One region of the Nonomuraea bangladeshensis genome, then DNA from elsewhere that is predicted to be linked to it. Evidence: riboswitches for the same ligand, from Rfam matches in the RefSeq annotation. Region 1 holds a riboswitch; the other holds the start of a gene.
The links. A riboswitch is a leader RNA that binds a small molecule or an ion and turns the genes downstream of it on or off. The one in region 1 is predicted to bind thiamine pyrophosphate.

Region 2: it holds a riboswitch for thiamine pyrophosphate, as region 1 does, so the genes downstream of both, ABD292_RS32065 (purine-cytosine permease family protein) here and ABD292_RS42905 (TenA family protein) in region 1, are expected to answer to the same signal.

The regions. Positions count from the first base shown of each region.
Region 1 is NZ_BAAAMV010000016.1:147,690-155,101, reverse strand. It holds gene ABD292_RS42910 (carbon starvation CstA family protein) at 1-753, shown strand, start outside; gene ABD292_RS42905 (TenA family protein) at 750-1,421, opposite strand; TPP riboswitch at 1,409-1,504, opposite strand; gene ABD292_RS42900 (DNA polymerase domain-containing protein) at 1,530-2,489, shown strand; gene ABD292_RS42895 (M28 family metallopeptidase) at 2,616-4,127, shown strand; gene ABD292_RS42890 (LysR family transcriptional regulator) at 4,145-5,008, opposite strand; gene ABD292_RS42885 (MFS transporter) at 5,091-6,302, shown strand; gene ABD292_RS42880 (hypothetical protein) at 6,413-7,084, shown strand; gene ABD292_RS42875 (hypothetical protein) at 7,084-7,308, shown strand.
Region 2 is NZ_BAAAMV010000009.1:567,253-574,664, forward strand. It holds gene ABD292_RS32045 (YidC/Oxa1 family membrane protein insertase) at 1-570, shown strand, start outside; gene ABD292_RS32050 (ATP-binding protein) at 588-1,022, opposite strand; gene ABD292_RS32055 (ATP-binding protein) at 1,165-3,033, opposite strand; gene ABD292_RS32060 (methylated-DNA--[protein]-cysteine S-methyltransferase) at 3,120-3,689, shown strand; gene ABD292_RS32065 (purine-cytosine permease family protein) at 3,655-4,998, opposite strand; TPP riboswitch at 4,989-5,104, opposite strand; gene ABD292_RS32070 (rhodanese-like domain-containing protein) at 5,169-5,492, opposite strand; gene ABD292_RS32075 (Fpg/Nei family DNA glycosylase) at 5,519-6,397, opposite strand; gene ABD292_RS32080 (GOLPH3/VPS74 family protein) at 6,468-7,121, shown strand; gene ABD292_RS32085 (LCP family protein) at 7,141-7,412, opposite strand, start outside.

The sequences.
Region 1 (7,412 bases):
GCCGCGCTCCAGGCGTTCTGGTACCACTTCGCGATCATGTTCGAGGCGCTGTTCATCCTCACGACCGTGGACGCCGGCACCCGGGTGGGCCGGTTCATGCTCCAGGACACCCTCGGCAACCTGTGGAAGCCGATGGCGCGGGTGAGCTGGTGGCCGGGCCTCGTGGGATCGAGCGCGGTGGTCGTGGCGGCCTGGGGCTACTTCCTCTACCAGGGCGTCAACGACCCGCTCGGCGGGATCAACCAGCTCTTCCCGCTGTTCGGCATCGCCAACCAGCTCCTCGCGGCGGTGGCGCTCACCGTCGCCACCACGCTGCTGATCAAGAGCGGGCGGCTCAAGTGGGCCTGGGTGACGGGCGTGCCGCTGGCCTGGGACGCCGCGGTCACCCTGACCGCGAGCTACCAGAAGGTCTTCTCCGCCGACCCGACCCTCGGCTTCTTCGCCCAGCGCGACCGCTACCAGAGCGCGATCGACCAGGGGCAGGTGCTCGCGCCCGCCAAGTCGATGGACGCGATGCGGCAGATCGTCATCAACTCCACCGTGGACGGCGTGCTGGCCGCGCTGTTCGCCGTCATGATCATCATCGTGATCCTCGACGCGGTCCGCGTGTGGGTGACGGCGATCCGGGCGCGCGAGCCGCTGCCGACCACGGAGGAGCCGTTCGAGGAGTCGAAGCTGCTCGCGCCGTCCGGCCTCATCGCCACCCGCGAGGAGAAGGAGGCGATGGCCGCCCGCGGCCCCGCCGGCCCCTAGCGGAGCCAGCGGTCCGTGGGCCAGCCCTCGCGCCGCCAGGCGCTGTCCCAGAACATCCACTCGTACGCCGCCGCCGTCAGGTAGGCCTGCTCCATCGCCGCCCGCGTGCCGGCGTCCGCGCCTTCGGCGAGCCGGTCGGCGATGGCCTTGGCCCGGGTCACCGACGCCGCGAACTCCGGGTCGGAGTAGGTGGAGATCCACTTGCCGTACGGGTGGCCGCCGAGGTCGCCCGCGCGGCCCAGCAGCGCCGTGCCCACGTCCTGGTAGATCCAGAAGCACGGCAGCACCGCCGCCACCAGCACCGGGTACGGCGCCGCCAGCGCCGTCGCCTGGAGGTAGGACGCGTACGCCAGGCACGTCGGCGACGTGGCGATCCCGGCCGCGTCCGCGCCCAGCTCGGCCACGTAACCGGCGTGCAGCAGGCGCTCGGCGGCCAGCGCCGTGTGCGCGCTGCTCGCGAAGAACGCCGCCTCCTCCAGGTCGGTGGCCCGCGCCGAGGCGGTGGCGAGCGCCTTGGAGAACGCCTCCAGGTAGCGGGCGTCCTGCACGATGTAGAACGCGAACCGGTCGGCGTCGAGGGTGCCGTCGCCGAGCGCGACGTTGAACGGGTGGCCGTGGATCGCGGTCATCAGGTCGGCCGTGCGCAGCCACATGTCATCGCAGAACATGACGTCCCTTCGCTAGTGCGAGCTAGATCAGGTTCGACGGGTGTGATCTCAGCCCGGATCGCCGGGCACCCCGCGTCAGTCGATCACTGTAACAGGTGTTCGGATATCGTGGACGGGGTGACCGGCGAGGAGACCCGCGAGGGCGTGACGCTGACCAATCTCGACCAGCCGTTGTTCGACGGGGCTGAGGCCACCAAACGCGACCTGGTCGACTATCTCGACGCGGTCGCGGACCGCCTGGTGCCGGTGCTGCGCGACCGGGCGCTCTCGGTCGTCCGGGTGCGCCCCGGGCAGGAGCCCTTCATGCAGAAGAACCTGCCGAAGTACGCCCCTCCGTGGATCGAGCGCGTCTCGGTGTGGGCGGACTCCTCGCGGCGGCAGGTGACGTACGCGCTGGGCAACGACCGGCGGACGCTGATCTGGTTCGGCAACCAGCGGGCGGTGGAGTACCACCCGGCGCTGATCGCCGGCGACCACTTCACCCACCTGGTGCTGGACCTCGATCCGCCGGAGGGCGCGGAGTCGTTCGGGCTGGCCGTGCGGGCGGCGTTCCTGGTGCGGCAGGCGCTGGCGGACGCGGGGCTGGCGGGCGCGGTGAAGACCAGCGGGGCCAAGGGCGTGCACGTCTTCGTGCCGGTCGAGCCGGGCGTCCCGATGGAGGACCTGGCCGCCGCCACCCGCGCGATCGGGGCCCGCGCCGAGCGGCTGGACCCGGGGCTCGCGACGACGGCGTTCATCAGGGAGGACCGCGCGGGCAAGGTCTTCATCGACTCCACGCGGGCGGGCGGCGCGACGGTCGTGGCCGCCTACAGCCCGCGGATCCGGCCCGGCGTGCCGGTGTCGTTCCCCGTGCCGTGGCCGGACCTCGACCGGGTCACGCCGCGCGACTTCACCATCAGGACGGCGGCGGCGCTGGTCGACAAGAGCGATCCGTGGGCGGGGGAGATGCCCGGGCCGCAGCGCCTGCCCGCCGACCTGGTGGAAGAGGGGCACACGATCCCGGTGGCGCGGGTGCAGGCGATGCACGAGGGGAAGCGGCGTGCCCGTGCCCGCCGCGAGGCGACCTGAGACGGCGTGAATCCGCCGCGACAGTGGGTCTTCTCAGCGGCCCGGTGGCGGGTTACGTTCGCGTTCGGCGCGGCTCGGGGGGACTGCGCGCGCCGTAACCGATCCCGGCACAGGGAGATCCGTCGCATGCGTATGCGTAGAATCGCCGTCGCGCTCGGCCTGCTCCTCACCACGGTCCCCGCCGCGGTCCTCGCCGCGCCACCCGCGCAGGCGCGGACCGGCGGCCTCGACGACGTCTTCGCCAAACTGCTCGTCCAGCAGGTCAAGGGCACGAACGTGGCCAAGCACCTCAAGGCGTTCCAGGCCATCGCCGACGCGAACGGCGGCACCCGCGCCGTCGGCACCCCCGGCTACCGGGCCTCCCGGGACTACGTGGCCGGCAAGCTGCGCAGGGCCGGCTACAAGGTCACCCTGCAGCCGGTCACGTTCGTAAAGAGCTGGAGCGAGAACGCCCCGCCGACGCTCGCCGTGCAGGGCGGCGCGACGTACGCGCCGAACGAGGACTTCTTCACCTTCGCGCCGTCACCGTCCGGCGACGTGACCGCGCAGGTCCAGGGCGTGGACCTGACCCTGCCGCCCGCGCCGTCGCCCTCCTCGACCAGCGGCTGCGAGGCGGCCGACTTCGCCGGGTTCGTCGCCGGCCGGATCGCGCTCGTCCAGCGCGGCACCTGCCCGTTCGTCACCAAGGTCGAGAACGCGCTCGCCGCCGGCGCGAGCGCGATCATCATCTTCAACGAGGGCCAGCCGGGACGGACCGACGCCTACCCGCTGGACATCGGCGGCCTGCAGGGCCTGCCGATGGTGTTCGCCGACTTCGCGGTCGGCCAGGCGCTGGCCGCCACGCCCGGCGCGACCGTGCACCTCAAGGTCGACGCCAACCTGGTGCTCGGCACCGAGGACAACGTCATCGCCGAGTCCCGGCTCGGCGACCCGCGCCAGGTCGTCATGGTCGGCGCGCACCTCGACAGCGTGACCGAGGGCCCCGGCATCAACGACAACGGCTCGGGCAGCGCCGCCATCCTGGAGGTCGCCGAGCAGATGGCGCTCTACCCGGTCAAGCACAAGGTCCGTTTCGCGTTCTGGGCCGCGGAGGAGATCGGGCTGCTCGGCTCCACGCAGTACGTCGCCTCCCTGTCGCAGCAGCAGCGCGACCGCGTCCGGCTCTACCTGAACTTCGACATGATCGCCTCCCCGAACTACGCGTACAAGCTGTACGACGGTGACGACTCCGACGCCACCGGCTCCCCGGCAGGACCGCCCGGATCGGCCCAGATCGAGCAGCGGCTCGCCACGTTCTTCGGCTCGCGCGGCCTGGCCACGGTCGGCACCGACTTCGACGGCCGCTCCGACTACGGGCCGTTCATCGCGGTCGGCATCCCGTCCGGCGGCATCTTCACCGGCGCCGAGGGCGTCAAGACCCCCGAGGAGGCCGCGCTGTTCGGCGGCACGGCGGGGGCCGCGTACGACGGCTGCTACCACCAGGCGTGCGACACGCTCGCCAACGTGAACGCGACGGCGCTGGACGTCGACTCGGACGCCATCGCGGACTCCGTCGCCCGCTACGCCTTCGACCTGCGCCCCATCCCGCCGAGAACGGCCACCGCCGCCCGCGCCGCCCTCAGCGCGGCGGCCGGCTGAGTCCATCCGGCAGGGGGTCAGAGGTCGCCCATCAGGTCGAGGAAGGCGGTGGCGGCGGGGGAGGGGCGCTCGGCCCAGATCAGGTGCTCGACGCGGGCCGGGGCGTCGCGGAGGCGGATGACGCGCAGGTCGCGGAGCCGGGGCGCGTACGCGGCGGGGAGCAGGCCCACGCCGAGCCCGTGACGGACGAGGTCGGCCATGAACTCGGCGGACGACACCTCGAAGGCGACGTCCCTGAGCACGCCCGCGGCGGCGAACGCCTCGTCGGACTGGGCGCGGCCGGCGTGCCCGGCGCGGAAGTCGACGAACGGCTCGTCGGCGAGGCCCGCCAGGTCCGTCTCCTCGTCCGTCAGGTGGTGGTCGGGCGCGACCACGGCGACCAGCTCGTCCCTGGCCAGCGCGCGGCCGCGCACGCCCCTCGGCTCGGCGCGCGTGGTCAGGCCGAGGAAGGCCACGTCCACGTCGGCCCGCCGGACCCGCTCGATCAGGTCCTCGCTGCCGGCAGCCGCGAGCGTGACGCGCACCCGCGGATGCCGGCGGCGGAACTCCTTCAGCAGGGCCGGCAGGTCCACCGCCGCGACCGTGGTGATCGCGCCGATGGCCAGCCGCCCGCGCAGCTCGCCGCTCGCCGCGGCCACCTCGGCCCTGGCCCGGTCGGCGGCCTCCAGGCACTCGCGGGCCGCAGGCAGGAACGCCTCCCCGGCCGGCGTCAGGCGGACGCGCCGGCTGGTGCGCTCGAACAGGCGGGCGCCGAGCTCGCGCTCCAGGGCGGCGATCTGGTGGCTGAGCGCCGACTGCACGACCCGGCAGTGTTCGGCGGCCCGGGTGAAGTTGCTGGTCTCGGCGACCGCGACGACGTACCGCAGTTGTTGCAGCTCCATGACATCAATCGTGCAGCACGATCGAACTCGATGAAAACTATGTGTTGGACTCATTGATCGGTGGGGGCCCACTCTTGGATGTATGACTGTGCATGGAGATCGCCCGCTGTCAGCCACGCGGGCCTGGCTGGGGGTCGCCGCGATCACGGCGAGCCTGTTCGTCTTTCTCACCACCGAGCTGATGCCGGTTGGCCTGCTCACCCCCTTGAGCGAGAGCCTGGGGGTGTCGGTGGGCGCCGCCGGGCTCATGGTCACGCTCCAGGGCGTCTCCGCCGGGCTGGGGGTGCCGTTCATCGTGGCCTGGACCAGGCGGGTCAACCGGCGGGCGCTGCTGTCCGCGCTGCTCGCCGTGCTGGCCCTCGGCAACCTGGTGACCGCCCTGTCGCCGAGCTACGCGCTGATCCTGACCACGCGGCTGTTCATGGGGTTCGCCAGCGGGGTGTTCTGGGCCATCGGCGTGGGCATGGCGATGCGCCTGGTGCCCGAGCGGCAGGCGAACAGGGCGTCGGCGACGGTGATGTCCGGCATCTCGATCGCCACGGTGGCGGGCATACCGCTGGGGACGTTCCTGGAGAGCCGTACGGACTGGCGGACCACGTTCCTCATCTGGGCCGGGCTCAGCGTGCTGGTGTTCGTCGCGGTCACGGCGCTGATCCCGTCGCTGCCGTCGCGCAACGCCGTGCCGGTCAGGGAGGTCTTCGGGCTGCCGGTCAGCAACGTGCCGCTGCGGCTCGTGCTGGTCACCGTCGTGCTGTTCGTGCTCGGGCACTTCGGGGCGTACACGTTCGTCCGGCCGATCCTGGAGGGCCACACGGGCGCGACGCCCGCCTTCGTCACCGTCGTGCTCATGGTCTTCGGCGCCGCGGGGGCCGTCGGGAACTTCGTCGCCGGGCACACGGTGAGCAGGAGCCTGCGGGGGACGTTCGCCGTCGGCTGCGCGGGGCTCGTGCTGTCGTTGCTGGCGCTGCTCGCGATCGGCGGCGGGGAGGCGGGCGCGGTGGCCGCGCTGGTGGTGTGGGGGCTCTCCTTCGGGGCCGTGCAGCTGTGCCAGGTCAACCTGACGCTGGCCGCCGCGCCCGACACCTTCGAGGCCGCGATGTCGCTCAACACGATGGCGTACAACACCTCCATCGCGCTCGGCGCGCTCTTCGGCGGGCTGTTCGCCGACCACCTCGGGGTGACCAGCGTGATCTGGTTCGGGGTGGCGCTGACCGCCGGCTCGCTGGTGGTCAACCTCGCCACCGGACGGAGGGCGGCGCGCGGGCGGGACGCCGTGGCGACGAGCGCGTCCTGAGCCGGAACAAGTCGGCATGGCGTTGAACCGGGGGTCGCCGCGGGGCGTACCACGTGGCGGACGACGGCGTCTGACCTGCGCTGATCACCTGTGACGGGGATGCGATGGCGATGGACTTCCACGGATGGAGCGGCGGCCTCGCGCTGCAGCCGCGTGACTACCTCGCGAGCGGCCGGCCGCTCCTCGACGTCGTACGGGCCGCCGGCCCCTTCCGGGGCGAGACGCTCCACGAGCTCGCGCTCGGCACCGCCGCCACCATGGCCAGGCTGCACCTGGCCGGCATCGCGGGGCTGCGGCTCGGCCCGGACAACGTGCTGATCGGCCGGTACGGGCAGGCGCTCTTCGCCCCCGGGCCGCGCGACAGCGAGTTCCCTTCGAGCGACGTGCGGGCGTGGGCCGAAGTGATGATCTTCGCGGCCACCGGGGCGGAGGCGGGGCAGGGCGGGGAGGCCGGCCTCGACCGGCTGCCGCCGGCGCTGCGCACGCTGATCGACGAGTGCCGCAGGTCCGACCCGGACTCCCGGCCCACGGCGGCCGAACTGGTCGCCGTGCTGCTCGGCCGGCCCGTCCCTGGTGGCCGCGCCCAGGTCGAGCGGCTGCTGCGCGAGGCGGAGAGCCGGACCGTCCCGTACCGGCCGCCCGCGTACGAGGAGACGCTGATCAGCACGCCGCTCTGGCGGCGGCCCGCCTTCCTCGCGGGCGTCGCGCTCGGCCTGGCCGTCGTCGCGCTGCTCGCGGGCGCGGTCGTGCTGGTCTCCTCGCTGGCCGCGGGAGGCGTGTGATGAGGGATCTCGGGCTCGGCGTGCTCGTCGGCATCCTGATCGGCACCGTGGTGGCGTCGCTGGCGCTCGCGCTGTCCGACCTGCCGTCGGCCCGCGCGGCGGGGACGACCCGATCGGCGGGGAGTGTGGGTTTCACGGCCGCGATCTCGGCTCCGGAGGCCGGCCAGCTTAACCTGATTTATCAATTGAATCTGGCTTTCGGGCGAATAGGGCGAAGCGCCTGACCGGGCTCTCGCCCCTGGCTAAAGTGATAAATCCCATATCAGCGCGGTATGCATTGATATCGCGTAGTGCGCGAGGAGCCCGCCCCCCAGTGAGGAATCGCCGC
Region 2 (7,412 bases), on a different contig from region 1:
CGGCTCCTGCTGCTGCCGCTCAACGTGCGCCAGGCCCGTACGGCGAGGATCCGCGAACGCCTCGCCCCCAAGCTCCAGGCGCTGAAGAAGCGTCACGCGCGCCACCCCGAGCGGCTGGCCGAGGAGACGAGGGCGCTGTACGCCGCCGAGGGCAGCTCGCCGTTCGCCGGGTTCCTCCCGATGCTGGGGCAGTTGCCGTTCCTGTGGCTGATGTACCGGGTGGCCACGCATCCGACGGCGCTGGCGGGGCACACGTTGTTCGGTGCGCCGCTGGGGCAGCAGGTGGCGGGTCTGGTGGCGAATTACGGTCTGCTCAGTGTGCCTGTTTCGGTCTTCGCGCTGGTCATCCTGCTGGTCGCGGCGGTGGCGTGGCTCTCCGCGAGGAACATCAGGGTCGGGGACGACCAGCCGGAGCTGCTCAGGAGGATGGCGAAGCTGGCGCCGTACGGGTCGATCATCGCCGTGCTGGTGCTGCCGCTCGCGGCGGGGCTCTACCTGCTGGTGTCGAACGCGTGGGCGACCGCGGAGCGGGCCGTGCTCTACCGGCGCCCCGCCGGCGCGGGCGCCTGACGCGGCTCAAGGGCCGGTCAGCCGGCCTCCTTCAACGCCGCGACCTGCCCGTTCATCGAAGCAGCCTGAGGAGCGGGCAGGATCGCCCACACCGTCGTGGTGTCGCCGTCGTGGCGCACCCCCCAGCTCTCCGCGACGTACTCCACGATGCCGAGCCCCCGCCCCCCGAGCGAGGACAGGGTCGGCCGGGCCGCCCGTGGCTCCGTCGCCGCGCCTCCGTCACTCACCGCGACCTCGATGTGCCCGTCGCTGCGCAGCCAGGCGACTCTCACCATGCCGGACGGCAGCGGGTGCGCGTGCCGCAGCGCGTTGCTCAACAGCTCGCTCACGACGAGCACGGCGTCGTCGATCGCCGTGGCGAAGACCCCGCTGTCCTGCAGGTCCGTGCTCAGACGCTGGCGGGCGACGGCGACGCTGGACGGCGCGTACGGCAGCAGCACCACGCTTGACACACCCACCTCCCCGTTCCCTGTGCCCCCCGCGGGAACACTCCCCGGTACGACCGAAATGCCCCGTTACTCGATCCCAGAAACCGCATCTCGATCACAGCTTGTACACATTGGAAGATAGATCAGCTCAACCGTGACCACCTCGTTACCGCATCGGTGTGTCGGATCCGATAGTGCCGGCGGCCTTCAGCACCAGCCGCATCCTGGTGCCCCCGCCGGGCCTCGGATGTGCGCTCACGTCTCCTCCTTGTGCCCTCGCCAGACTGCGGACGATGTAGAGCCCGAGCCCTACTCCACCAAACCTTCTCCGGTCCCCGCTGTCCACCTGGACGAACCGCTCGAAGACCCGTTCCCGGTCAGGAGCGGCGATACCGACGCCCTCGTCGTCCACCACGACCACCACGTCGTCGTCCTCCGGCCACGCCTCCACGCGGATCAGCCCGCCCTTGGGCGAGTACTTGAACGCGTTCTCCAGCAGTTGCCCGAGCACGATGTCCGTGGCGAGCGCGTCGCCGAGCACGCACGGCAGCCCGTCGCCGATCGCGACCTCCACCCGGTGCCGGTCCGACAGCACGGGCAGCCCCAGCGTGGCCGCGTGGATGCGCTCGGCCAGGTCGAACTCCTCGATGCGCACCTTGAGCTCGTCCGCCCCGGCCCGCGCGCCGAGCAGCAGGTGGTCCATGAGCTGGCCGAGCGACCTGGCACGCTCGGCGATGGTGTGCACGGCCGCGCGCCGCTCCAGGTCGCCGAGCTTGTCCCAGCGGGCGTCGAGGGTCGAGGCGAACCCCCGCACGATCGTGATCGGCGTGCGCAGCTCGTGGCTGGTCGTGGCGAGGAACAGGTCCTTCGCCTCCTCCAGCTCCTTGGCCCTGGTCACGTCGCGGAAGTCGACCACGACCTCGCCGGTCTCCTCGATCCGCGCGCCCACGACGTCCAGCCACCGCCCGGTCTCCAGCTGGAAGGTGAGCTTCTCGCCCGGCTCGGGCAGCGGGAACGGCGGCGGCCCGCCGAGCACGGTCTCCTCGGGGATCGCGGTGATCTCGGCGGCGGCCGGGTTCCAGCGCACCACCCGCCCGGCCTCGTCCAGCACGGCGATGCCGTCGGCGCTGGCGTCGAAGACGGCCCGCTCGTGGGCCCGCTGCCGTACCGCCTCCTGGTAGGCGACGGCGTTGCCGACCGCGATGCCCGCGTGCCCGGCCAGCAGCTCCAGCAGCTCCAGCTCCAGGTGGCCGGGGGTGCTCCTGGCGAACAGCGCGTAGAGCGCGCCGTAGGGCCGGCCGCCGACCGCGGCCAGGCCGAGCGCGATCGTGTGCAGGCCTTTCAGCCGCGCCCACACGAGGTCGTCGAGCCCGCTCGACTCCAGCAGGACGGTCTTGCCCGTGCGTAAGAGCCGGTCCACGAGGCTCGTCCGCAGGTCGGTGGTGGTGCCGCGGAGCCCGTCAGGCAGCTCGTACGTGCTCACCAGCCGCAGCCGCTCCCCCTCGATGAGCACGAACCCGCCCGCGTCGGCCCCGGTCAGCTCGGTCAGGCTGGCCGAGATGCGGTCGAGCACGGCCGACAGCTCCAGGTCGGAGTTGATGTCGCCGACCACGTCGGTCAGCCGGCGCACCAGCCTGGCCCGGCGCGCCATCCGGGTCTTCGCGACCTGGTCGGCCCGCGCCAGGTGGTGGACGCACACGTAGCCGGCGACGGCGCTGCCGAGCCGCAGCGCGCTGATGTCCACCCGCACGTCGAGGAGGTCGCCTGCGCTGTCGAGCCGTTTGGTGCGCACCGACACCTGGCCGCCGGTCCGTACGCGCTCCAGCGCCGCGTTGTGCTCGGCGGTCAGCTCCGCCGGGACGATCGGCGCCCGGCGGCCCAGCATCTCCGCGGCCGTCCAGCCGAACAGCCGCTCGGCCGCCTCGTTCCAGACCAGCACGGTCTGGTCCCTGTCGACCGCGACGACGGCGTTGGGCGAGCTGTCGAGCACCGCGCGGGCGATCTCGTCGTCACTACCGGCCCATTCGTCCCCCACTCCTCCATAGTGCACGTGGCGCGGTGGGTGCGTCGGGCGATCCGTCCGATACGCTGCGGTCACGACGATTCCGGGAGGGCGAGGGCATGACGAGCGGCGAACTGGACGCCCTGCTGCGCGTGACCTCCAGCACCTACCGGGGAGACGCACCCGACATCGCGTTCGGCACCTACGACGGCGCCGTGGGCCGGCTCGTGCTGGCGGTGACCGCCAAGGGCGCCGTGGCCTGCTCCTTCGAGCCGGAGAACGACGTCTTCGAGCTGATCAGCCGCACCGTGGGCCGCTTCATCGGCCCCGACCCGCGCCGCCTCGACCCGCTGCGCAGAGAGCTGGACGCCTACTTCTCGGGGCGGCTGCGGGCCTTCGCCACGCCGGTCGACCTGGCGCTCGCCACGCCGTTCGCGCGCACGGTGCTGCAGAAGACGATGGCGGTCCCCTACGGCACCACCACGACGCTGGAGCTCATCGGCGAGAGCATCGGCCGGCCGCGCGCGCTGCGGGCGATCGGCAACGCGCTGGCCTCCAACCCCCTCTGCGTGATCGTCCCCTGTCACCGGGTGGTGCGCGAGGACGGCGCGCTCGGCGACTACGCGGGGGGCGTCGCCGCCAAGCAGCACCTGCTCAACGTCGAACGGCGCGCCTCGACCGGCCCGTGAGCCACCCGGCGAGCAGCGTCACCAGCGCCGCCACCAGGGCCGCGCCGAGCGCGCCGTTCATCCACGGCTGGCGGGTGAAGCCGATCGCGTCGCGCAGGCCCGCCCAGATGCCGTCCCAGGCGGCCACGGTGGGCGTCGAGGTGGTCAGCCAGTAGGCGACGAACCCGAGCGCCCACGGCACCAGCATGCTCCAGCGCGAGGGGGCGTCCTCGGCGGTGTTCCAGTGGCCGGCGCGGGCGAAGACGAAGTAGTCCACGGCCAGCACGGCGAACATCGGCACGAAGACCGCCCCGATCACGCCGAGGAACGCGCCGTAGGAGGTCACGTCCACGACCAGGGCGATCGCGACGGTCAGCACGCCGATCGCGACGGAGAACACCCGCCGGTCCACGCGCGGCATGAGGTTCTGCAGGGACATCGTGGTCGAGTAGACGTTCGCGAACGACTGGTCGGTCTCGCGCAGCACCAGGATGCCGAAGAACAGCGCGCCGAGCGGGGCCGCCACGAACGGCGCGAAGACCGCGGTGCTGTCGGCGATGACGGCGGCGGAGCCGGCGATGGCGACCGCGTACACGCCGAGCCCCAGGCAGGCGACCTGGGCCAGCGTGTAGCCGCCGACGACGCCGGTGAACGCGGCGCGGCTGGAGCGGGAGTGCCGGGCGAAGTCGGCGGCCATCGGCACCCAGGAGACCGACAGGGCGATCACGTAGTCGACGGCGGCCGGGAACGCGGTCCACGAGCCGCCGGTGTACGTGGGGGCCTCGTTCAGGAAGAACCAGGCGAACCAGAGCATCGAGATGATCACGCCGACCGTGACGTAGCGGCGCAGCAGCCTGATCGAGCCGAGCGGCCAGATCGTCAGCGCGGTGGTGAGCACCCCGGCGACGATCACCCACACCTGGTAGGGCACCCCGCCGAAGATCGCGGTGGCGGCCTTGGCGATCACCCACAGCTCGAACGCCCCCCAGCCGAGCATCTGGACGATGTTGAGCACCGTGGGGACGTAGGAGATCTTCGCCCCGAACAGCCCGCGCAGCAGCACCATGGCGGGCTGCCCCGTCCGCGTGCCGGGGACGGCCGACAGACCGACCATGGCGGTGCCGATGAGGCTGCCGACCAGGGCCGCGACGAGCGCGCCCGCCAGGCTGAGCGGGGCGTTGCCGAGGGGGTCGAGCAGGAACAGCGCCCCGGAGAAGCCGAGGAGGCTGACGCCGAGGTTGGCCCAGAGGGCGCCCTGGTCGAGGACGCCGAGCGTCTTCGGCGGAGCGCCGTCGAGGGTCAGGGGGACTTCGTCGGCGACATGCGCCATCGCACACTCCCTACGCCGGCATTACCCGGACAGGTTCAGGCGGTCGGCAGCGGCTGGTCAGCTGCCCTCTCAGCCCGGCGAACCCCGAGCTCCCGCGACGATCTGTAGTTTTCGCCCTCATGATGCCTCAATGGCGCCAGAAGCGCCATATGAGGCTCTTCCTCGGCCGATCAGGCCACGAACGGGTCCTGACCGGTCTCGCTCACCATGGGCCGGCGCGCGGCCTCCCACGACTGCATGCCGCCGCCGACGTTGACGGCGTCGCGCCCGAGCTGGTTGAGCCAGGCCGCGACCTGCAGCGACCGGCCGCCGACCCGGCAGACGACGTAGACGGTGCGGTCGGCCGGGATCTCCTCGACCCGGCCCTGGATCTGGGTCATGGGGATGTGCACGGCCTCCGGCGCGTGGCCCGCGAGCCATTCGTCCTGCTCACGCACGTCGAGCAGGTAGGCGTCCGCGGGGACGGCGCTGGCCTCGGTCTCAGGAACGGTCATGCTTCCATTGTCCCGCCCGCGCGGAGCTATTTGAGCAGCTTGGACATCCGCCGGTCGGCCAGGGGCTTGCCGCCCGTCTGGCAGGTCGGGCAGTACTGCAGCGAGGAGTCGGCGAACGACACCTCGCGGATCGTGTCGCCGCACACGTCGCAGGGCTGCCCCGCCCGGTTGTGCACGCGCAGGCCCGACTTCTTCTCCGCCTTGAGGTCCTTGGCGGCCAGGCCGTGCGCCCGCTCGACGGCGTCGGCGAGCGTCGTGACGATGGCCTCGTGCAGGTCGGCGACCTGCGCGTCGGTCAGCGTCCCGGCGATCTTGAACGGGGACATCCGCGCCGCGTGCAGCACCTCGTCGGAGTAGGCGTTGCCGATGCCCGCGATGACCTTCTGGTCGCGGAGCAGGCCCTTGATCTGCGTGCGGTTGCCGCCCACGATGCGCTTCAGCGCGTCCACGGTGAAGGCCGGGTCGAGGGGGTCGGGGCCGAGGGCGGCCACGCCGGGCACCTCGTCCGGATTTTTCGTGACATAGATGGCTAGCCGCTTCTGCGTCCCCGCCTCCGTCAGCTCGAACCCCGGCGCCTGCCCGTCGTCGTCGGGCGCGAAGCGCACCCGCGCCGCGAGCGGGCCCTTGCCCGGCCGCACCGGCTTGGCCCCCGACATGTCGTCGCGCCAGCGCAGCCATCCGGCCCGCGCCAGGTGGAAGACCAGGTGCAGCCCGTCACAGTCGAGGTCGAGGAACTTGCCGTGCCTCGCCACCCCGGTGACGGTGAGCCCGCCGAGCGCCGTGACCGGCGGATCGAACGTCTTGAGCGCCTGGATGCCGACCACGTCGATGGCCATGATGGACCGGCCCACCGCCCGTTCGCGCAGGAAGTGGGCCAGAGACTCCACTTCGGGAAGTTCCGGCATGCCCCCAGAGTACGGTGCGCACCGGACCATCCACAGCCTGTGGAAAGCTCCGGGCGATTAGTGTCGGGGCATGAAGGTGACGATCGCCGAAGAACTCCTCCTGCTCGCGTACAGCGAGGACGAGGGCAAGCAGCTCATCAGCACCGTGCAGCTCGACCCCGCGCTGGCCGGCGCGCTCCTCGCCGAGCTCGCCGTCGAGGGCCGCGTCGAGCTGACGGACGACAGGCTCGTGCTCATCGACTCCGCGCCTACCGGGGACGACGAGCTGGACGCCGCGCTGAGCCGCCTGGGCGGCGAACGCAAGGAGCGCAAGCCCGCCTGGTGGGTGCAGCGCCTGCAGTCGCACAAGCTGCGGGCGCGCCTGCTGACCAGGCTCGCCCAGTCCGGCGTGCTGACCGAGCAGCGGGGCAAGGTGCTCGGGATCTTCCCCGTCACGCGCTGGCCGGAGGCCGATCCCAGCGTGGAGGCCGACGTCAGGGAGCGGGTGGCGAGCGTGCTCGGCGGCGCGGAGCCCGACCCCCGCACCGCCGTCCTGATCGCGATCATGCACGCGGCCAAGCTCGACCGCAAGGCGTTCCCCGGGGCGAGCAAGGAACGGGTGAAGGAGCTCGCCGAGGGCGCCTGGGCGGGCGACGCGGTGGCCAGGACGATCGCGGCCATCAACGCCGCCACCATCGCCGCGATCACCGCCACCACGGTCGCGGCCACCGCCGGCGGCGGCTGACCGGCCGGGGCGCGGAGCCTCAGTTGGCGTCGATCACTTCCTTCGGCACCGGCTTGTCCTCCTTGAGCGCGTCGAACAGGGCGACCGCCTTGGTGCGGTCCCACTTGATCGCCGTGCCGCCGCTCGCCACGGCCTCCTCCCCGCCGAAGGGCACCACCGTCGTCACCGGGCTGTCGCCCATGGACAGCCCGAGCGACAGCATGTCGAACACGCCCGTGTCGGTGTCGACCTCGACGGCGTCGGTGGCGCTCATGGCCAGCGGGATCGAGGTGAACGGGTTGATCAGCACGC